3 regions of the Bacillus sp. ISL-75 genome follow, and region 3 is predicted to be linked to each of the others. Evidence: riboswitches for the same ligand, from Rfam matches in the RefSeq annotation. Region 3 holds a riboswitch; each other region holds the start of a gene.

The links. Region 3 has a riboswitch for cyclic di-GMP ahead of J7E63_RS20205 (TadA family conjugal transfer-associated ATPase). Riboswitches for the same ligand answer to the same signal wherever they lie in the genome.
Region 1: another riboswitch for cyclic di-GMP. It lies ahead of J7E63_RS11410 (anti-repressor SinI family protein); the one in region 3 lies ahead of J7E63_RS20205 (TadA family conjugal transfer-associated ATPase).
Region 2: another riboswitch for cyclic di-GMP. It lies ahead of J7E63_RS04550 (SRPBCC family protein); the one in region 3 lies ahead of J7E63_RS20205 (TadA family conjugal transfer-associated ATPase).

The regions. Positions count from the first base shown of each region.
Region 1 is NZ_JAGGQX010000025.1:407-8,372, forward strand. It holds gene J7E63_RS11390 (aminopeptidase) at 1-1,025, opposite strand, end outside; gene J7E63_RS11395 (DNA topoisomerase III) at 1,488-3,578, opposite strand; gene hutH (histidine ammonia-lyase) at 3,924-5,450, shown strand; gene J7E63_RS11405 (hypothetical protein) at 5,483-5,686, opposite strand; cyclic di-GMP riboswitch class I at 6,313-6,402, shown strand; gene J7E63_RS11410 (anti-repressor SinI family protein) at 6,433-6,564, shown strand; gene J7E63_RS11415 (helix-turn-helix domain-containing protein) at 6,669-6,998, opposite strand; gene map (type I methionyl aminopeptidase) at 7,276-7,966, shown strand, end outside.
Region 2 is NZ_JAGGQX010000010.1:106,855-114,820, reverse strand. It holds gene J7E63_RS04580 (glycosyltransferase family A protein) at 1-602, opposite strand, end outside; gene J7E63_RS04575 (nucleotide sugar dehydrogenase) at 762-2,063, shown strand; gene J7E63_RS04570 (NAD-dependent epimerase/dehydratase family protein) at 2,060-3,037, shown strand; gene J7E63_RS04565 (NAD-dependent epimerase/dehydratase family protein) at 3,034-3,987, shown strand; gene J7E63_RS04560 (glycosyltransferase family 2 protein) at 3,938-4,861, shown strand; gene J7E63_RS04555 (hypothetical protein) at 5,130-5,270, opposite strand; gene J7E63_RS04550 (SRPBCC family protein) at 5,324-5,755, opposite strand; cyclic di-GMP riboswitch class I at 6,107-6,191, opposite strand; gene J7E63_RS04545 (M15 family metallopeptidase) at 6,454-7,200, shown strand; gene J7E63_RS04540 (toxic anion resistance protein) at 7,370-7,966, opposite strand, start outside.
Region 3 is NZ_JAGGQX010000052.1:9,546-17,511, forward strand. It holds gene addA (helicase-exonuclease AddAB subunit AddA) at 1-2,257, shown strand, start outside; gene J7E63_RS20175 (spore germination protein) at 2,305-2,523, opposite strand; gene J7E63_RS20180 (spore germination protein GerPE) at 2,580-2,990, opposite strand; gene J7E63_RS20185 (spore gernimation protein GerPD) at 2,996-3,172, opposite strand; gene gerPC (spore germination protein GerPC) at 3,169-3,783, opposite strand; gene J7E63_RS20195 (spore germination protein GerPB) at 3,842-4,063, opposite strand; gene J7E63_RS20200 (spore germination protein) at 4,081-4,302, opposite strand; cyclic di-GMP riboswitch class I at 4,565-4,651, shown strand; gene J7E63_RS20205 (TadA family conjugal transfer-associated ATPase) at 4,781-6,064, shown strand; gene J7E63_RS20210 (hypothetical protein) at 6,084-6,275, shown strand; gene J7E63_RS20215 (type II secretion system F family protein) at 6,284-6,511, shown strand; gene J7E63_RS20220 (fumarylacetoacetate hydrolase family protein) at 6,619-7,527, shown strand; gene J7E63_RS20225 (YisL family protein) at 7,672-7,966, shown strand, end outside.

The DNA of each region.
Region 1 (7,966 bases), on a different contig from region 3:
GCATTTTCATCAAACAATGTATTGAAGAAAAGGACATTTGATTGGGAAATTGGTGAGTTATATGGTACAAGAGCAACCTCACCAAGATAATGTGAGCCTTCGTCTGTATCGACAAGACGCTTAAGGATTTCTTCGCCTTCTTCTGCTTTTACCCCGACAATTCTTCCATCTTCGAACGTAATCGAAAACCGGTCAATAATATTTCCACCATAGCTTAAAGGCTTTGTGCTAGCAACTGTACCATTAACACCTGTTCTATACGGAACAGTGAACACTTCTTCTGTCGGCATGTTGGCCATAAACTCGAAGCCTTTCTCATTCAAACTGCCTGCGCCCACCCAGATGTGTTTTTCCGGAAGTTCAATCGTTAAATCTGTACCAGGAGCTGTGTAATGGAGCTTTTGGTATCTTTTTTCATTTAAATAATGAACTTTTTCATGAAGGGTTTCATCATGTTTTTTCCAAGCTTCTACTGGATTTTCAACGTCTGCACGCACGGCTTTGAAAATCGCATCCCAAAGTTTGCTTACTTGGTTTTCAGCAGGCTCATCCGGGAAAACTTTAGCTGCCCATGCCGGCGCCGCAGCTGCAATAACAGTCCAACTCACCTTATCTGATTGTGCTGCCTTCCGGTAATTCGCCAGTGCTTTTCCAGCAGCTTTATTGAAGTTGGCAATCCGTTCTGGATTCACGCCTTTTAGCAAATCAGGGCTAGTGGAAATAACCGACATAAAGGCAGCGCCTTGATCTGCTAGATCTTCCATTTCTTTGGCACGCCAAACAGGGTACTCAAGGAATGCCTCATCGGGAGCTAAGTCATATTTTGTTCTCGTAACTGTATCATCGTTCCAGTTAACGATGACATTTTGTGCACCAGTTTCGTATGCTTTTTTGACAATCAGACGAACAAATTCGGCCGCATCTAAGGTGGCGTTTACGACTAAGGTTTGACCTTTCTGAACATTTACGCCCACTATAACGGCTAGTTCAGCATATTTTTCAAGGTTTTTTTGAAATTCACTCATATGTACGTCTCCTTTTCTTCTGAATCTTCCTTTATTGTAGCGGTTCCAATTGGAAAAAGAAACCGAAAGCCATTAAGCAAAAGGATACCTGATAAAAACAAAAAAACAGTAAAGATTTTTATCTTTACTGCAACTTACTGCCGTATACTTTTATATTTAAATAAACACCTGCGGAAAATAGGACTAAAAATGTAATAATTCCTGACAATGAAGTTGGAGCCATGAACTGGGATAATTCCATTGTTTCCACCGCCCTAATAATATTAACTTTTGTAAGTTAATTATAATACAAATTAGGCAAATGTGAACATTTTAGTACAATTTTTTATGTATTATTGACCCTTTTTTACATCTGTGTTCCAACCTTTTGTTTTTCAAACGAATAAAACATCACCATCATACTATCTAACTGGAAGATCATACAACAGAAATGGTAAGCACATTTTGTGCTTACCATTATGGTTAGTCTTGATTCTTTAAGGCTTGTTTCAGTAAATCTCCTAAGCTTGTTCCAAAATCCTCTTTTTGCGTATATTTCTGGACAAGCTTTTGTGCTTCTTTCTTATTGACTGCTTTTTTCTTGTCTTCTGCTTTTTCAACGACATTGCATCGGCGGCATTGGAAGTATGCGCCTGCTTTCCCGTCATGAATCTCCATTTTTTTATGGCACTGTGGACAGCGGCGATTAGAAAGCTTCGGGTCCTTTCTTTTCCGAAATGAACACTCAGGACTTGAGCAAACAAGAATTTTTCCATCCTTTGTATTTCTTTCCTTTAAGAATTCGTTACATTCCGGACATCTCGATCCAGTTAAATTGTGAGCCCGGTACGTTTTGTCGCTCGTTTTAATTTCAGAAACCAGCTGCTCTGTTTGACGGCGAATTTTTTGTAAAAAGGCTTTCGGGTCTGCCTTTCCTTTTGAGATTCGTTCCAGTTCCTGCTCCCATTTGGCCGTCAATTCTGGTGATTTTAATTCATCATTGACAAGGTCGATTAGTTGTTTGCCTTTTTTCGTTGGATGGAAGCGCCCATTTTGCCGTTCAACAACTTCTGTTTCCACAAGCCTTTCAATAATTTCTGCTCTGGTTGCTGGGGTTCCTAAACCGAATTTCTCCATTTGAGCTAGAACATCTGCTTCAGAATAACGCTGCGGCGGTTCGGTCCATTTTTGGTTCATGGAGCTATTTTTAACCGTAAAGGACTGACCTTGGGCTAATTTTTGCAGGCCAGTTACAGCATGTTCAGTATCTTCTTTTCCTAAAACTTTCTTAAAGCCCAAATCGATTACATTTGTTTCTTTTGCTGTAAATGTCTCACCTTCTACCTTGAAGGTAGCCTGAATGGTTTCATATTCATAAGCAGGTAAAAACAAAGCTAAGAACCGTCTAGCAATGATATCGTATAGTTTTCTTTCATCTGAATCGAGTTCACTAAGATTCAGCCGTTGTTCCGTAGGAATAATGGCATGGTGATCCGATACCTTTTCATTGTTAAAAACGCGTTTGGCAAGTACTATACCCCTATTTGCAAGAAGAGGGCGGACCTCATCCTTATATCCAGAAGCCATTCCTTGCAGGCGGTCTGTCATTGTGTTCATCATATCTGTTGTTAAATAGCGTGAATCGGTTCTTGGATAAGTAACTAATTTGTATTGCTCGTAAAGACGCTGTAAAACGGTCGAAGTCTTTTTTGCAGAAAAACCAAATCGCTTATTGGCATCACGCTGTAGCTCTGTTAAATCATAGGGTAGAGGCTGCGGCTCTGATTTTTTCTTTCGCTCAATTTTTTCAAGCACAGCTTTTTTCCCATTGATTTTAGATTGGATCGCTTCCGCTTTTACTTTATCGAAAATGCGCTTTTCATTGTCTCGTTCCCAATCAGTTGAAAGCGGGCCGATTTCTGCCCGAATTGTCCAATATTCCTTTGGTACAAAAGATTGAATCTGCTGCTCACGCTCAAGAGCAAGTGCAAGCGTAGGGGTTTGAACCCGACCTGCAGATAGAGGATCCTTGTATTTGGTGGTCAATGCTCTTGTCACATTTAGACCAATTAACCAATCAGCCTCTGCTCGGCAAACTGCTGAATGGTAGAGGTCCTCAAACTGTTTGCCTGGTTTTAATTGTTTGAACCCATCCTTTATAGCCTTATCTGTTTGTGAAGAAATCCATAATCTCTTTAAAGGTTTGTTCCAGTGGAGCTTTTCAAGAATCCAGCGGGCAACCAGTTCGCCTTCACGTCCTGCATCCGTTGCAATGATACATTCGTTTATATCTTTCCGTTTGGCTAACGCTTCAATGGCTCGGAATTGATGGTTTGTTTGCTTCATAACCATCAGGCCCATTTTTTGTGGAATGATCGGTAAATCTTCCAAATTCCATGTTTTATATTTCGTGTCATAATGCTCGGGCATTTTTAATTCAATTAAGTGACCAAGGGCCCATGTGACAATATATTGATTGCCTTCCATATAGCTTTTATGTTTTTGATTGCAGCCAAGGACACGAGCAAGTTCACGAGCCACACTTGGCTTTTCTGCAAGTACGAGAGATTTCATAGTAACTCCTTTCGGGTAAATCCAATTTGACCTTTTTATAGTATAACGGAACTTTCCTTTATTTTAAATCGTTGTAGCTCATACGCCACTAAACCGGCGATTCCGCTTTTCATTATTATCGTACTAAAGTGTTATCGTGCTAAAATTCAGAAAATTAAATTGACAGATAAGCTTTTCATCACATACAATAATTATCAATAAGATAGTTAAAGAATGGAATGATCCCATGAGGCATCTAATAATATTCGATCAATTAATCATAAAAGAGGCTGGACTCCAAATCAAATAGATTCGGAATCCAGCCTCTTTCTTTATTATACTACAGTGGTAGAGGAGAGAGACAATATGATCACACTTACAGGTGGAAGCTTAACGTTAGAGCAGATGAAAGATGTATTATATGGCAAGCAAAAGGTTAATGCTTCAGACAAGAGTATGGAAGCTGTCAAGAAGAGCCGTGAAGCAGTAGAAAGAATTGTTTCAGAATCAAAGGTCGTTTATGGAATTACGACTGGATTTGGAAAATTCAGCGATGTACTTATCGATAAGAATCATGTTCAAGACCTGCAGCTTAATTTAATTCGTTCCCATGCGTGCGGGGTAGGTGAACCTTTTCCGGAAATTGTTTCTAAAGCCATGGTCCTTCTTCGGGCTAACGCACTGCTAAAGGGCTTTTCTGGAGTCAGACCTATTGTCATTGAAAAGTTATTAGAGTTAGTGAATAAAGATATCATTCCTGTCATCCCACAGCAAGGTTCCCTTGGTGCGAGCGGTGATTTAGCTCCGCTTTCTCACCTTGCCTTAGTTCTAATTGGGGAAGGAGAGGTATTTTACAAAGGTAAGCAAATCGATGCTTTTGATGCGCTCCAGTTAGAAGGGATTTTACCCGTAACATTGGAAGCGAAAGAAGGTCTAGCTCTAATTAATGGTACCCAAGCGATGACAGCAATGGGTGTTATTGGTTACTTGGAGGCAGAACAGTTAGCACATGAAAGTGAGCTGATTGCTGCAATGACAATGGAAGGGTTAAACGGAATTATCGATGCATTTGCAGAAGAAGTTCATGTCGCAAGGGGATATAAACAGCAGATTGACACAGCAGCGAGAATTCGTCGTTATTTAAGCGATAGTTTATTGACAACACAGCAGGGCGAGTTACGGGTTCAAGATGCTTATTCTCTCCGCTGCATTCCACAAGTTCACGGGGCATCTTGGCAGGCCTTGGATTATGTGAAAGAAAAATTAGAGATCGAAATGAATGCAGCAACGGATAATCCATTAATTTTTGATGATGGAGAAAAGGTGATTTCTGGGGGGAACTTCCACGGGCAGCCCATAGCTTTTGCGATGGATTTTATGAAGATTGCCGTAGCGGAACTAGCAAATATCTCGGAAAGACGAATTGAAAGATTAGTCAATCCACAGCTTAATGATTTACCGGCTTTCCTAAGTCCTGAACCTGGTTTGCAATCAGGTGCAATGATTATGCAATATGCGGCAGCAGCGCTTGTTTCAGAAAATAAAACACTCGCACATCCTGCCAGTGTCGACTCGATTCCCTCTTCCGCAAACCAAGAGGACCATGTAAGTATGGGAACAATTGCTTCTAGGCATGCTTATCAAATTATCCAGAACGCACGCAGAGTTATCGCAATTGAACTAATTTGTGCCATGCAGGCGGTTGAAATTCGCGGGATCGAAAAAATGGCATCTCATACCAGGGTTTTTTATGATAAGGGCCGCGAACAGGTAGCTTCGATTAAACAAGACAGGGTGTTTTCCAAGGACATCGAAAAAGCAGCTAATTGGCTTAAAACAATTGAATTTTCACATTTTATTAGAAATTTAAGTATGGAAAAAGGCCAATTCTAGGGATATAAAAAGGCGTGAAGTGCTCACGCCTTTTATTCTGTCTGGTCATTTAGTAAACGAGCAGTATCTCCTCGATATTCTTCCTCATCTTCTACTCGATTTTTAAATGCTTCCCTTACCACTAAAAATTCTTCGTCCCCAATTGCTTGTTTCGCATGTTTTTCAGTTAAACTGTCTTTTGGAAAATTACCAGGGTGGTTTTTCTTTTTATGTTCAAAATGTTCTCCACGTGCCAAATTCAACACTCCTTTCGTCATCAAAAGTAGCATTCCCTGATTGGAGTGAAAATAATTACTATTAAAAAAGAAAAAAGCTGTCTGAAAGTGGAATCTATAAATAGATTCACTCTTCACCAGCTTTATCTTTCGGGGGATCTGGTTTACACATGCGGTCTAATACATACCCAGCAAACACAATAAACGCAATCGGAATGGAAAAGTTTAATACATGAATAAGGGTCATCGCAATGCTTCACCACCATTATTTTGAATATTAACAATATTAAGTTTGTTGTTATGTTGTTTAATTATATGCTAATTGTCACAGTTTAGACAAATATTACAATTCATATGAATTGTAATATTAATTTAGTTTCCACAAGGAAATAAAGAAATGGCAAGGAATTTCGTCTAAAGCTCTAGAACTTAGACATGGAACATCAAAGGGGTTAAGCTGTAATTGGGATATTTTTGTAGATATTTGGCATAATTTGTTAGAAAAAAATGTGTGAAAATTAAAATAATGCGACAAATTACAACACCCTACTAAAATAGCACTAGATATAATATCAATGAGGATTAAGTAAATCGACCTATCACATAAGAACGATAAGCTAAAACAGTCATACTTAAGTTGTATTAGTATCAGAAAAAGGCAAACCTGTTGAAAAGCAGGGACGCAAAGCCGAGGATCTAAGGCAAGTATGACTTGTTACGATGGCCGGGCTACCTGGAATACACAATGTATTTTAGGAGTGAGAAAAATGGTTATTACAAAAAGTGAAGTAGAAGTAATCGATCAAGAATGGATGGAACTCATATTAGAAGCAAAAGACTTGGGATTATCCATAAAAGCAGTTCGTGACTTCCTTAGCCAACAAGAGGTTATGAGTTAATCACGGAACGACAGTGTACATAAATAAAAAAAGCATTCTACAAATGGGAGTATTTGTAGAATGCTTTTCTTTTTTCAAATTGAAAAAGACCTTTTCGCAGGTTATTATTTATCGTCGTTTTGATTAATACGCCACTTGTTAAATTCAAGAAAATCACGAAATTGTTCTTTGGAAACACCAGAATTCATTGCATCTTTGACAAGATTCATCCAATCAATGTCTAATTCCGCTTTATTGACTTCTTCATGTATTAAATGATCAATAGGTATATTTAAGACAACTGCAATTTTTTCAAGAAACTTTATAGAAGGATTCTCTTGTTTGTTATTTTCAAGGTTGCTTAAATAAGATTTTGCCACGCCTGCTTGAGCAGCAAGTTCGGAAAGTGACATTTTCTTTTCTAAGCGAAATTTTTTTACGCGATCACCGATCATAATTCTCACACACCTAATTTTTATTCACTTACATTAATTTTATCAAAAAGAATAGAAAAGCACCATATTAAGAACAAAGGAATATGACAATAATATGAACTTTGAGAAAAGTTTCACCATATAAAGTATTTTTGAAAAAATCACAGGATAGGGTTAATATTAATAGTGTTGCCAATAGTGGTCAATTGTAATTCACTAAAAGGTATGGCTTTTAGACGAATAACAATTTTGGATATTATACATAAAAATAAACAAAAAGGAAGGGGACCCTCCTAAAATGATTGTCCTTAAATCACAACGTGAAATTGAAGCAATGAAAAAGGCAGGAGAAATACTTGCAGCTTGTCATAAAGAAATCGGAAAATTAATCAAACCAGGTATAACCACTTGGGAAATCGATGCATTTGTTGAAGAATTTCTTAAGAAAAATGGAGCGACACCAGAACAAAAGGGTTATAAGGGTTATGAATATGCAACCTGTGCAAGCATAAATGACGAAATATGTCATGGCTTCCCAAGGAAGGAACCTTTAAAAGATGGGGATATTGTGACAGTGGATATGGTTGTCAATTACAATGGTGCTTTGGCTGATTCCGCCTGGTCTTATGCGGTAGGAAAGGTATCAGAGGAAACCGAACGTCTATTAAATGTTACAAAGGAAGCACTCTATAAAGGGATAGAACAGGCGATTGTCGGCAATCGAATTGGGGATATAGGACACGCAATTCAAACCTATGTTGAAAGCGAAGGTTTTTCTGTTGTTCGAGACTTTATTGGCCATGGGATTGGAGCAGTGATACACGAGAAGCCGGATGTTCCACACTACGGGCTGCCAGGAAAAGGAGCAAGAATTAAAGAAGGTATGGTCTTTACAATTGAACCCATGGTTAATGTAGGTAGATACCAAACGAAGATGGACAACAATGGATGGACGGCAAGGACCATTGATGGAAAATATTCAGCACAAT
Region 2 (7,966 bases), on a different contig from region 3:
TGGTCTTTTGATAAAGAATACATTTTGACGTGGTTCTCAAAGCATCGTCGCTGAAATCCACTGTCCTCGCCTTGATTCACGTGTGGGAATGTTACTTTTTCCAAAAGATCTTTTTTAAAAATCAGTGTCGCTCCACTTAAAAAATGGGAGGATTTATAAAGATTTTGACCATTATTAATGATCCAGCTATTTTCATGATGTGGATTATATAATCGCAGCTCTTGTTTCTTCTTAAAATAAATATAGAAGCTGCTTTTTCCAACTAGCTCTGCCTTCGTTTGCGTGAGCGCTTCAAACGCTTCTGACAGATAACTGTCCCCGTAATAGTCGTCATCGTCCATTTTCCCAAGATATTCAAACTTGGCCAGCTCAGCTCCCTTATTTAAACACTCCCCTAAACTCATCTCGTCTGGAAATTGCAATAACTGACTGTATAATTTAGCTTCTTCCAATTCCCGCTTAATTTGCTTGAAATTCATCTTAGCCGAATTAAGAACTAAAATAAGTTCCTTCTCGTGTAGGGTTTGTTTTTGAAAATTAGTAAGGATATTGCTGACAAACTTCTCTCGATTGGTACAAGCAATGATGGATATCAAGACCATTCCCTCCTCCCTAAGCCACAAGTTCTTACGGGACTTATTTTTTTAAAAAAGAGAGTCTATTTTTTTATATCTGTATATTTGCCCATACCGTCCTAGGACTCGTCCGCATAGGATAAGTGAACATGCTTAAAAAATGATTATGAGTGAGGGACGGAAAACATGTCAGAAATAACGATACCAGCTGATTCCTCTTTTAAAAAAATCGGGGTAATTGGATTAGGATATGTTGGTTTACCGCTTGCCCTTTTATTTGCCAAGAAGGGATTCGATGTCATTGGAATTGATGTCGACCAGCGAAAAGTGAATAGTTTAAAACAGCATACTTCATATATACCGGATATTAGTAATGATGAAATCAAGCAGGCAATCACGTCAGGGAAATTTACTGCCGATGCCAGCTATCAGTCTGCCAATAGGGTTGATGTAATTATTATTTGTGTACCCACACCTTTAACGTCCTCCCATTCCCCAGACCTAAGCTATTTGATTAAAGTGGGAAATTCACTTGTTCCACAATTAAAGCAAGGACAATTGGTGATTCTCGAAAGCTCCACCTACCCAGGGACAACAAGAAATGAACTGCTGCCCATCCTAGAAAAAAGCGGATTAAAAACAGGAGTAGACTTTTTCCTTGCATATTCACCGGAACGAATTGACCCGGGAAACAAACATTTTACGGTCGAAGCGGTTCCAAAGGTCATCAGCGGCATCTCATCATGTTGTAAAGAGCAAATCTATCAATTATATAGTCAAATTTACCAACAGGTGGTGGCGGTTTCTTCGCCCGAAGCAGCTGAACTAACGAAGCTGCTTGAAAATACGTTTCGTTTTATCAATATTTCCTTTATCAATGAAATGGCCATTCTTTGTGATAAATTGCACCTAGATGTTTGGGAAGTGATTGATGCTGCCAATACAAAGCCATATGGGTTTACAGCCTTTTATCCTGGACCAGGGATTGGGGGACATTGCATCCCCGTTGATCCGCTCTATTTACAGTGGGTTGCACAGCAAAACGGGACAAATAGCCAATTTATTGAACTATCCCATCAATTAAATCAAAATATCATCAACTATATTGTGGACCAAATTATGAAGCTCTTTCCTGAAAAAAATGCATACATCCTCATTTACGGCGCCGCCTATAAAAAAAATATTAATGATGCCAGGGAATCTTCGATCTTCCCTATCATTGAAAGGTTGATGGGCGAGAGGTTCCGCGTCGATTACCATGACCCGTTTATCCCAGAAATCACAGTGAACGGCATGAAAATGCAGAGTGTCGAATTAACAGAGGAACAATTAAGCAAAGCAGACTGTGTGCTGTTATTAACAGATCACACGGATGTTCCCCTTCAAAAAATAGCCGATCACGCAAAGCTTGTTTATGACACAAGAAATATGACGGAAGGATTGTCTGGTAACGCCAAGTTCATTCGAATGGGAGGAGGTTTTCAATGAAGATACTAGTCACAGGCGGGGCAGGGTTTGTAGGTTCGCATATTGTTAAACGGCTGATTGAGTTGAACCATACGGTAATTACCTTGGATGATTTATCATCAGGGAAACAAGCTTTTTTAAACGAAGTGATCCATCATCCGAATCATACCTTTGTGAATGGTTCCGTGCTTAATCGAACATTGCTTGAAAGCCTAATCGACCAATGCGATCTGGTCTTTCATCTAGCTGCGGTGCTAGGCGTTAAGAATACAGTTGAAAATCCATTAATGGTCATCGAAGGAAACATAGATGGAACCCGGAACGTCCTCGAACTCGCCTTTCCAAGAAAGATCAAGGTGATTTTTTCATCCACCTCCGAGGTCTATGGCAAAAATGATCAACTGCCTTTCGCTGAACATTCAAACAGGGTATTGGGTCCTACCACCACCCATCGCTGGTGCTATGCGACAGCCAAAGCCCTCGATGAACATCTCTGCTTTGCCTATGGTATGCAGGGACTTCCGGTAACAGTCGTCCGTTATTTCAATGCTTACGGTCCACGCGCGACAGCCACTCAATATGGAGGAGTCATCCCTAAGTTTATTACCGCCGCCTTGAAAGGCGAACCGATCACCGTCTATGGAGACGGCAGCCAAACCAGATGTTTTACCTATATTGATGATATGGTGTCAGGCACCTTGAGTTGCATCGATCATCAATTTAATAATGAAGTATTCAATATTGGCAAGGATCAAGTTCTATCCATTAATGACTTAGCTAAGAAAATCAAAACACTCACCCATTCGTCTTCTCCGATTGTCCATATTCCCTATGAAAGTGCCTATGGTGAAGGCTATGAAGACACACCTAATCGAATTCCAGATCTGACAAAGTCTAACCAGTTGTTGCATTTCTATCCTTCGATTGATATCGATGAAGGCTTAAGGAAAACCATTGCTTGGTACCAAACAGAATTAGAGAAGGGTCAAGCATGAGAGTCTTAGTAACGGGTGGAGCAGGATTTATTGGCTCCCATATTGTTGATTTGCTGATCGCTGAGGGGCATGAAGTGATTGTGGTTGATAATTTAAGTACGGGGAATAAAGAGTTTGTTAATAATAGGGCGACCTTTTATGTCGCAAATATATGCTCACCGCAGTTAGAGGGTATTTTTTCAAAAGAAAAACCAGAGTATGTGATTCACCAAGCTGCTCAGGTGGATGTTGCCAAATCGATTCAGGATCCTGCTTTTGATGCGCAAACGAATATTCTTGGTACGATTCGTTTGTTGGAATGCTGCCGGAAATTTAATGTTCGAAAAATTGTCTACGCTTCTTCCTGTGCAGTCTATGGCGAAACGGACGACTGCAGTATTAATGAGACTTCGCTGACGGAACCCATCTCCTATTATGGAATCTCCAAGCAAACGCCGGAAAAATACATTCAACTCTATTCACAATTTTATTCGCTTCCCTATACCATCCTCCGTTATGCCAATGTATACGGTCCACGTCAAACTCCCAAAGGAGAAGGCGGAGTTGTGGCTATTTTTCTACAGAAGGCTTTAAAGGGCGAACAATTGATGATATACGGGAACGGGGAACAAACACGAGATTTTGTGTTTGTGAAAGATGTTGCTGCAGCCAATCTCCTTGCGCTTGGTAAAGGAGACAATGAAATCATCAACATCGGACTGAATCAAAAAACGAGCATTAATCAACTGTTTGGAGTAATTTCCGCACTGGGTGAAATTTCTTTGGGTGTCCCCATTTATCTTCCTGCTCGTAATGGTGATATCCTTTACAGTCAGTTGAATAATGCAAAAGCATTACAACAGTTGGGGTGGAAGCCTCGTTATGATTTGTTTAGCGGCCTAAAGGAGACAAGGCTGTTTTATGAAAAAGAAGCGTCCAGTAAAGCAGGGGATCCAGATGAACAAAGGTGAAGTGACCGTCCTGATCCCCTTTTATAATCCAGGGGCCTATATTAGGGAAGCATTGGCTAGCGTATTTGCTCAAACCTATCAAGACTGGCAGCTTATTTTAATTGATGATGCTTCTACTGATCATACGGATGAAATGATTGTAGATTACCTTAAAGATCCTCGGGTTAAAATGGTGAGTCATTTGGTCAATCAAGGCCAGTCGAAAAGCCTAAATACCGGACTTAAACTAGTCGAAACACCGTTTGTCATCCAACTCGATGCCGATGACTGGTTTTTCCCTCATACATTAGAAGTTTTAATGAAGGAGACATTGACGGTGCCTGACACCACAGCCGTTATTAGCGGCAATATTAATCTTGTTTTTGAAGATACGATCATTGATAGTCATTTAATAAGGAGTTTCAATAAACAGATTTTGAAAAGGCAAGAAAAGAGGCAGCGTCACCGTGGCGTTCCGGGGAAAACGAAAGTAAAAAAAGGGCGTTCCTTTCAGGACCGTTATGATTTTCTCCTCGCCAACTGTTCCGTCTGGCCGAGGTTTTACCGAACGTCTGCCTTAAAGAGCATAGGCGGCTGGCCGGTTGATGACCCCTATGAAGGCCGCTATGCGGAAGACATAAGGGTTCTTTTTCGTCTCATTGAAGATTATCACTTCCATTGGGTAGATGTGCTGTTGTTAAACCATCGTCGTCATAGCAAAAATCAAACCAATCAGATGGAAATATACAGAAAGATCACCGAGTGGACAGTACGCGACGCCTTACTGCGGTGGGGCGATGAATATGAACCTATCTTTAACACGGTGGAAGATGGCTGGATTGCAGTATCTGATCTAAAACCTAAAAAAACTAATCGATTGAGGAGAGGATATTAACAAGGTTATCAACATTAATTACCTCTATATCCACACCATATAAGAAGATATCAACAGATTTCAACCATTTATACACAGATTATGTGGGTAACTTTTTCTTTCCCATAAAGAAATTACAAATCAGGGGATTTATCCACATATTCCACAGTATTATCCACAAAACCAACAGATTTACCCACAATCGATCTTTATCTATCCACATTTCATATGAATTTTATCCACATTTCTCATTACAAAAGGCCTAAGATCAACTCTAGGCCTTTTGTAATCACTTGCTTGAACTCTCATCGGGATTGGGATTTTCGTAACGTTCAACAATCTCCTTCAGTTCACCCGTGTCCCCTTTTGCATTTATAATCTCAAACAGTTCATTTAAACCTTCACTAATTTTCTCATCATCCTGCTTCATTCACTTTACCTCCTCATTTATTCATAGGATGACCCTTGAGAAATGAAACTATGTTATTTAACGATTGCTGCCCTTAATTTATTAATTCCAAACTCCAAATACCCCTTTAAACAGGTCAACATATACACCCAGCCTTCTTTATTATCAATCAACTGAGCGACTAACTCATCATCATCTTCGCTAAAACCTTCTTCGATCACTTCAATAATGGTACTTGATTGATCCAATTCTTCCAGAGAAATTGTTACACAATTCCCTTTTCCATCTGTCCCCCACCGGAACACGATTTTCTTATTTACCACGACTTCGATGACTTCAATATCGACTTGTGCATCGTATTCTTCATATCTTAATGTGACTGTTTGTCCCTGCTCCCATCTCGAACTTGATGAGAACCAGAAATTCTTGATTTTCGAAGGGTCTACGAAGGCTTCAAATACCTCATTAGCTGGTTTTATTATTTTAAATTTTGTCAGATTATACATTTCGAAATCATCCCTCTTTTACTATCGTTAATATATGTAATGGTTGTCCTATTATTTTATTTTATACCTTTTAGTCTATAAAAACATAAAAGCCTGTACCACACACAGATACAGGCTTTTTTTTAAATATGATTTCGCTTAGATTTTTAAACCAAACTCGACAACTTTACTATTATGATAGCTAGCTCTAATCATAAACTTGGCTCTTAATTCTTCATCCAGGCAATCTTGCTGTAAAAGCGCGTTGTGTCTGTGCTGGATTAAATGATAATAATATTTTCCCTTTAAGAACATTTTCAACACAAAAATCCTCCTCAATAGTCATTTACATAAATCGACGGAGTTATCGTGTTCGGTAACTGGCAAGCATCGTCGTTAAACCTTAGCCCCTTTAGTTTTGCGTCACCATTTTTCAATGGCTTTGCCGTTTCGTACGATTTATGTGTTATTAAAAATATATGCAACTGAATTATAAAATAAAAGTGTCTTTGTACCTACACTCACTTAATAGTTAACTTCCTTTTGTCGTTATAGCTGGGATGGCTGCCAATTGATTCTACCAAACATATCGATGAAACATCCTTAGATTCACAGACGTTTTGAAATCATATTGGACAGAATTTAGAATGACGTTTTAAAGTCTCTAATCCTGTCCATGATGTTTACTGTAGTGAATTTTAAAAAAAAGGAAGTTAACTATGTTAAAAATACGTTTCGTCTTTTTGACTCTTATGGTGTTTGCAATCTCTTTGACGGGCTGCACAGGAAAATTTCATTTTATGCAAGACGATGGAAAATTGGACAACAATTCCTCAACTGATGCAGTAGGTCAGCAAAAGGATGCTAACGTCCAAGTTGGTTCCTCCCCAAAGGTGATCCCTGTTCTTGTTAATAAGGACAATAAACTGCCCGATAATTATCAGCCAAGTGATTTAATTTACCCTGACATCCCATTTACGTTCGCACAGAAAGCAGAAAAACGGCAAATGAGGGCCGAGGCAGGTGCGGCGATCGAAAAATTATTCGCAGGCGCAAAACAACAGGGTGTGCATCTGTTAGGTGTTTCTGCCTACAGGTCCTATGCTTCTCAAACTGCATTATTTAATTACTATGTTAATCAAGATGGATACGAAGCGGCTAGAACTTATAGTGCGGTTCCAGGAACGAGCGAGCATGAAACTGGCCTGGCTATTGATGTGACCGGCGGAGATGGAACATGTGCGGCGGAGGACTGCTTTGAAGGAACAAAGGAGGCAAGCTGGCTCCAAGATCATGCAGCGGAGTACGGCTTCATCATCCGTTATCCGAAAGGTAAAGACTCGATCACCGGCTACCAATACGAACCCTGGCACCTGCGCTATGTCGGCAAGGCAATCGCCAAAGAAATCATGAGCCGCGGCATCACCCTCGAGGAATACTATAATGCCACAGTTGTGAATAATTAATTGATGTGGTGCTTTTAATGTGGTGTCAGGCACCGTAAAAAGCGGAGCGCCCGTTTAGCTGGTTTCCGGTGCCTCGATTTCTGGTGCCTGACACCGAAATGGTTCGATCATGTGTAAGAGTCAAAAAGGCCCTCACTACAACCGGAGTTGCAGTGAAGGCCTTTTTTGTTTATTTTCCTTTTATCTCTAATAATTTCAGTCGAAGGTCGTTTTCCATCGAAGCTAGTTCCTGTTCGGCTTGGCGGCGCTTATGGCGGCCTTCCTCTTGGATTCGCATGGTTTCTTCAAGTGTCGTGATTAGGCTTTCCTGGGTTTTCTTTAAGGTTTCAATATCAACGATGCCGCGCTCATTTTCTTTCGCCGTCTCGATTGTATTGGTTTTTAGCATTTCTGCATTTTTCAAAAGGAGTTCATTGGTTGTTTTCGAAACCTGTTTCTGAGCCTCGACTGCATGACGCTGGCGTATTAACGTCAACGCAATCGCCACCTGATTTTTCCATAACGGAATCGCCGTCATAATCGATGATTGGATTTTTTCCACTAGAGCTTGGTTCGTATTTTGAATCAAGCGAATCTGCGGAGCACTTTGAATGGTAATTTCCCGGCTTAATTTTAAATCATGGAGACGCTTATCTAAGCGATCCGCAAATTGGATCATATCGTTAACTTCTTGAAATTTCATTTGGTCATTGGTTCCTTCGGCTGCTTTTTTCAGCTGTGGAATTGTCTTTTCCTGCATTTCTTCAAGCTTGATCTCCCCAGCGGC
Region 3 (7,966 bases):
CGAGCCCTATCCGGTAGAACTTTTGCTTATTGATCAAAATGCACAGGATAATGGGTCGCCTGTAACGGAAGGCGAGACAGAGGTGTCAGAACTAGAAGAATTTGATGCTATCGGTCTTGAACAATCCCAACTCGAAGCGAGGATAATTGCTTCTAAAATAAAAGAGCTAGTAGCAAGTGGAGCACCGGTATATACTACAAAAACCAAATCCAATCGGCCGTTTATGTATCGGGATACAGTCATCCTGCTCCGTTCAATGACTTGGGCTCCGCAAATTATCGAAGAGTTTAAGCAACAAGGGATTCCTATTTATGCTAATCTTTCAACAGGGTATTTTAATGCAACCGAAGTGGCAATTATGATTTCATTACTACGAGTTATTGATAATCCCTTCCAAGACATACCGCTTGCAGCTGTTTTACGCTCACCCATCGTTGGGTTGAACGAAGAAGAACTATCAATCATCCGCATTCATCAGAAGCGAGGTTCTTTTTGGGAGGCTGTTACCGCTTTTTGCAAGAGTAAAGAAGCCAAAAATACGGCCGAATTTTACGAAAAGCTGCGCCGCTTTTATGACTTTCTAACAGATTGGCGCGGGGTGGCAAGGCAGGGTTCGTTGTCGGAGTTAATTTGGCAGCTCTACCGTGATACCCAGTTTTATGACTTTGTCGGCGGTTTACCAGGGGGAAAACAGCGTCAAGCTAATTTACGGGCATTATATGACAGAGCTAGACAATACGAACAAACATCGTTCCGTGGACTGTTCAGGTTTCTTCGATTTATCGAGAGAATGATTGAAAGAGGGGACGATCTTGGTGCAGCAAGGGCACTTGGTGAGCAAGAAGACGTTGTTCGGATTATGACCATCCATAGTAGTAAAGGACTTGAATTTCCCGTTGTATTCATGGCGGGAATGGCACGGACTTTTAATATGGCTGATGTTCGGAAACCATATATGCTCGATAAAGAATACGGATTTGCATCTAAGTATGTAAATGCGGAAAAAAGGATTTCTTACCCATCCTTACCACAAATTGCTTTTAAGCGAAAAAAGAAAATGGAGATGCTCGCGGAAGAAATGCGCGTGTTATATGTGGCGATGACAAGGGCGAAAGAAAAACTTTATTTAACGGCTACGCTTAAAGATGCGCAAAAAAAAATCGACCAATGGAATGAAGTTTCCTCCCATACAGAATGGTTGTTAAAGGATTATGAGCGGGCAGCGGTTTCAAGCTATATTGACTGGATTGGACCAGCGCTTGTTCGCCATCAGGACGCCAATGAACTAAGGCTTAGTGGTACGGGAAATGCCCTTGTTCCTGAGGAAATTACAAGTCATCCTTCTTCATGGAAAATTTCACTAATAAGTGCAGAAGAAATCAAGAAGACGGAATTAGAAATCGGAATGAATGAAGACCAATTTCTTGAAATGGTCCAAAAAGGGGAACATGTCCCAGCCACGTCGCCATTTGTTGAAGAAATTAAGTCGCGCTTAGACTGGGAATATTCCTTCCCAAGTGCCGCAGCCCATCGCTCCAAGCAATCCGTTTCTGAAATGAAACGCCAAAGAGAAATGGCAGATGAACAAAGTGGGACGGACCTTGTGAACCATGTGAATCGCTATAAAAAGTCGATAGTTAAACGCCCGAAATTTATGCAGGAAAAGCAATTAAGTCCAGCTGAACGGGGATCTGCCATGCATATGGTTATGCAGCACGTAGATTTAACCAATTCAGTTAGTCAAGAATCTCTCCAGCACGTAGATTTAACCAATTCAGTTAGTCAAGAATCTCTCCAGGAACAGTTAACATGGATGGTAAACAACGAATTGTTAACCTCTGACCAAGCAGAGGTCATTGATAAAAATTTAATTGTTCAATTCTTTCATTCAGATTTAGGGATTAGATATTTTAACGCAAAAGCAATCAACAGAGAGGTTCCCTTTACCCTTTCCATGCCTGCTCGTGATGTGTACCCCACTTGGAAGGATGAAGAAGAATCTGTTTTTGTACAAGGGATCATTGACTGTGTCTTTGAGGAAGAAAACGGTCTTATTTTGGTCGATTATAAAACGGATCAAATTTCCGACAGGTATAAAGGTGGGTTTGACCAAGCAAAGTCCATACTTGAAGACCGTTACAAGATGCAAATTAACTTATATACAAGAGCAATTGAACAAATATGGAAAAGAAAGGTCACAGAAAGGTACTTGTTTTTCTTTGATGGAGCACATATTTTGAAGGTTGAAAAGGATTAAACGAACAAAAAATGACATAGACCATTTAGGATGGTTTATGTCATTTTTTAATTATTCCCGACAATTGGCTGGTCAATTAACTTGGTATCAAGAACATTGGTTCCACTTAATCCGGAATTCGATACGATAAATCCACCAGTATTAAATGCACCTGAACCAGCATTTGTCTTTGAGGTGCTCTTTGGAGAGATATACACGGTATCTCCAAATTGCACTATACCTCCACTTACGTGAACGATTTGGACAGGACCAATAATCGCTGGCATGACAAACATCCTTTTTAGTATATTCCCGGCATTTTCCCTTAAAGTAACTTATGCTTTTATCTTTGTCCCTGTTCTTCCACTACTTCTTCTTCTTTTCTTTGAATAGGAAGTAACTGTCGAATATGCTTAATTCTAGCCTCCATGGAAACATGGCGGCTGTTCCCAACGTGTAAAAGGGAAGATGATGATATCCCGATAATATCAATTTTACTTACCTTAATTAGTGGGTTTGGATTTTGACGGGAGTATGAAAAAGGTTCATTGATAGGTAGAAAAGGAATAGGTTCGGAAAAGACTCGATAAGAGGATAAATTCCCCTCATTTCCATAAAATACTTCAGCTTCCCTTTGGACAGCAAGTGCTCTTGAAAGTCCATTAATGATACAGGAATCCCCTAGCTGTACCGTAGAGGAAAATGAGGCAATCTTAATATTTATAGTGTCTACACAAGAGGTTCTCTGCAACATGATGGTCACTCCGGTGATAGGGGAACAAACGGACCTATGATTAGCGATTCTGCAGGGGTATCAAAGGTTGAGGCCAATTGGATCGTTTCCGTATCTCCCACCATTACTAACGATGAGCTTGCCACCCCAGTGATTTTTATGTTTTGGACAAAGAGTTCTCGGTTATAAACCTCGAAGTTCATTCTGTTTTCATCCCTTTCATATTTTCAGGTAAATTGCTGAAAAAAACAAATACCCCATTTTGAATTTCCTTTTTTAATGCTTCAATAACTAAATCGTCCGAAGGCGCATTTTCAAAAGAGCGGCTGCCAGAGGAATGGGCGTTTATATGTTGTTCAATCCTGATAGGAAGCTGTTTAATGATGTCTTGTTTTATGAACGATAAATATTCATCATTCGGTTGAACGGTTAATTCCCTTTGGGCATTTTCAACTAATTGAGGTAAATCTGTTTCTAAATATCTGTAAATAGCTTCCTCGATTTTCATTGATCTTTGCATTTGATCCTTGGGTGATATTGGTGTGGTTAAGGATTGATTTTGTACTGCGAAGTCCTCGATTCCTGATAATTCGGATGGGTTTAGACCTATGTTTAATGTTCCTTCAAGAGTCTCAACTTTCAATTGATCAAATTTATATTCAATTTTATCAACATGGATGGCTTTTTTTTCATTTAATTGTTTGATATCTTCTTTCATTTTTTGGAGAGCGTTCTCTAAAGTTAGAATTCGCTGCTCCTGTGCTTGAATACACATCTGTAGCCATTGAAGATATTGGGAATAATCCTGATACATGTAATCACCTCACAATTATTTCGCCAATAAGTTTATCGATTTCTATATGATAGGGAGCTTACCTATCTTGTTCTCTTACAGCAGCTTGTAATGGTACGGCTGGTGTCCCTAATAAAGAGCCTGAAGTTTTTGGTGCGGGTTGTGTAAATCCACCGGTATTATATAAATGAGATGTAGGTTTGATAATCCCCGCACTGCCTATTTGTAGGACGGAGGAATTGGTAATCCCGCCAATTTTAATAAAATTAATCTGAATGGACTGCTGGATATAGAAATTCATTTGAAATCACCCATTCATTAAGCATTAAGTGCAATTCCTTGATCGTAAACATCAGAATCATTGGTATTCGTGGAACTAACATTATTTTGGAGCCGTAAGCTTTCCCCTGTGTTAAAGGAACCAGCACCGGAAAAGGTTTTTGCTGTAGAAAATGGCATTATTTTATAAACATCTCCAATATGGAAAACAGAACTGCTGCCAAGTGTAATGACCTGTGCAACTCCCACAATCGCTGGCATTTTCAACACCCTTTTTTTCATAGTATCTTCTACATCCTATGTATGGGCACAGGGAATGTGATTGATTCGCCCAAATATATTGGAAACCGAGGTCATTTAAGTTTATTTACACTTTTATTTATTTGTTCTTAGGGGTATGGATAAAAAATAGTTCAATTAACCTATGATTTACGATGAGAAATGATAAAATAGTAGGATATCCGATAAGGGTAGAACGTTCTATTATGTGATTAAGAGATCAGTCGGAAAAATAAACACTGAGTCTCGATAAAGGCAAAGCTGATGAAAATCAGTGACGCAAAGCTACAGGGGCTAAGGTGCATTTGCACTAAGCTAGCCAGTTACCGAAAGATCAGGGTGTTTCATAATAGATATTCTATGTCTGCATAGGTTTTCTATGTATATATGGTTGTTCTATGAATTCTATCCCCCCTTTGGTAAAGGTGGGGCTATTTCTATTTCACGGAGGTGAAAATTGTTGAAGATACCTTTAATGGACGAGGAAAATGAAATGGCGAAAAAAGCTAACAAACATCAGGAATTAAAGAATGTTCTTCATAAGAAAATTTTACAAGAGTTAAAAGAGCAGGAAATTGAGGAAATCATTCCAAAGTTAGACGGAATGGCAGTCGAAATAATAAAGGAAGAAGAAGAGTTCCGTGGGCAAATAGATCGAAAAAAAGTAGTTGATGAACTAATAAACGACTTAACTGGCTTTGGACCAATTAATCCTCTACTTTTAGATGAAGATGTTTCAGAGGTAATGGTGAACGGACCTAACCAAGTATACTGTGAACGAAAAGGGAAGTTGGTGTTAACGCCAGTCCAATTTCGAGACAATGAACATGTCATGAATGTAATAGACAAAATCGTTGCCCCGCTTGGAAGAAGAATAGATAAAACTTCTCCAATGGTAGATGCCAGACTTCCTGATGGCTCGCGTGTTTATGCGATCATTCCTCCATTGGCATTAAATGGACCAACAATAACAATCAGGAAATTTTCAAAGGATCCCTATCAGATTGAAGATTTAATTAACCTTGGAACAGTTACAGAGGAAATGGCTATTTTTCTTGATGCCTGCGTGAAAGCACGGTTAAATATGTTTGTCAGCGGAGGAACGGGATCTGGTAAAACAACCACACTCAATGTACTGTCAAATTTTATCCCAGATGATGAAAGAATCGTAACAATTGAGGATGCAGCCGAGATTCAGTTGGGACAAGAGCATGTGATTTCCCTAGAGTCACGTCCTCCTAATATAGAAGGTAAAGGAGCCATCTCCATTAGAGATCTTGTTAGGAACTCACTTCGGATGAGACCAGACCGCGTGATTATTGGGGAAGTACGTGGGGGAGAAGCGCTTGATATCCTTCAGGCAATGAACACTGGTCATGATGGTTCACTAGCAACCGGGCACTCCAATAGTCCAAGGGATATGATTGCCCGGTTGGAAACAATGGTTCTTTTAGCAGGAGTCGATCTGCCGATTAAAGCAATTCGGGAGCAAATTGCCGGGGCAATTGATGTGATTATACAGCAAACACGTTTAAAGGACGGAACAAGAAAAATTGTCAATATAACTGAGGTACAAGGGATGGAAGGGGAAATTATCGTTCTCCAAGATATCTTCTCTTTTAAACAAGAAGGACTTAACTCAAAAGGGAAAATAATCGGAAGGCTTGTGCCTACCGGTGTCCGCCCTAAGTTTTATGATCGTCTGGAGGCATCAGGGTTCATATTCCGTCGTCCGTGTTTATAGAAAATGAGGAGTGGCGGCAATGATAGGGCTTCTCCTAATCTTCATCCTATTAACGGCGATTATGTTATTCTGGTCAATCTTTAGGTTGTTGTTTTTATCAGAAAATAAGGTTCAGGATCGAGTGCAGCATTACTTATTAATGAACGATGAAAAGGTAAAAAAAACCAAGCACTATCAGGTATTAGGAATCGGCTTGATGTCGATATTGTAAAAGCTTTTATCAGCAATGTTTTACAGGCAGAAAAATTAGGAATAGGCATGGTTCGGGTGCTCCGAGTCCAATCGAATGAAGTCAGAGAACAGAGAAAACAACGAGCAGAAGAGACAGCGATGAAAGCACCAATAAAAATGCTATTTCCATTAATATTATTTATTTTCCCAAGTCTCTTTATTGTTTTACTTGGACCGGCAATTCTTCAAATCTTAGAAACTTTCAAGAATAGTTAGTGCGGACCTCTATAAAGGAGTCGGCCCTTTTTTAATTTAAATTTGTTCGTTTGATTTGTTTCTTTTAATATATTAAGTGTAATTAATGAAAAAATTGAGGTGAAACGATGAAATTTGTAACGGTAGAACATAATCATGAAACGTTTGTTGGTTTAGTTGACCAAGATGAATCAAAAGTACTTTTATTAAATTCTGCTGAAGAAGCAAGTACAGGGAAGAGAAGTTTTCCTTCTTCAATGCAGGAATGTATCGATTTAGGAGAAAGTTTTATCGAACAAGTCCAAGTTTTGCACGATTGGGTAATTAGTGGTGGACATGCTGCATCTTTATATGTCTCCTTGGAAGAAGTTACCTTGCTAGCTCCTATTCCAAGACCAAACAAGAATATTTTCTGTGTGGGAAAAAATTATGCAGAACATGCGATTGAAATGGGAAGTGAAGCAGATATCCCGGAACATGTAATGGTCTTTACGAAAGCCCCTACAACGGTTATTGGACCCAATGAAACAGTCCTAAACCATCAAGATGTAACAGATCAACTTGATTATGAAGGGGAGCTAGCTGTCGTCATCGGTAAAAAGGGAAGGGCGATAAAAAAAGAGGAGGCTCTCGACTACATTTTTGGTTATACCATTCTGAATGATGTGACCGCACGAGACCTGCAATCAAGACACAAGCAATTTTTTATTGGTAAAAGCTTAGATACTACCTGTCCGATGGGACCATGGATTGTCCATAAAAGTGTGATTGAAAATCCAAACCATTTACATATAGAAACAAGAGTAAATGGGGAAGTAAGACAGAACTCAAATACAAAGAATTTTATTTTTCCGATTGAGGAGATTATCTCCGTTCTTTCAGCCGGAATGACACTTGAACCAGGAGATATTATAGCGACTGGTACACCTGCTGGAGTAGGAAAAGGGTTTAAGCCTCCTAAATTTTTATCCCCTGGCGACCAGATGGAAGTCACCATTGAAAAGGTTGGAACACTGCAAAATACCATTCAGGATTAGGTTTTATTTCTAATCCTACTAAAATGATAGATAGAACTTCCAAGTTTGTTACTATATTTTCCTTACTTTTTTTCGTGTTTGTTGGTTGATTATGGTATGATAGGTTCGAAATAAATGAAATATCATACATAAGGAGGAACTATCTTGATTCACGGTCATATCACGGCATGGCTTTTAGCACTAATCTTATTTGTTGTTGCGCTTTTTTTACATAAAAGTGGGAAAGAAAAAGGTGCTAAAATCGTTAAAATGATTTTACGAGTATTATATTTGCTTATCATTGCAACAGGTGTAGGTCTTCTATTTTCTGTTTACAGAATTGACGTTTGGTATATATTAAAAGCGGTTGTCGGGCTATGGGTAATCGGATTATTTGAAATGATCCTTAGCCGCGTTGCGAATAAGAGAAGGACTTCTGTATTTTGGATTCAATTTGTGA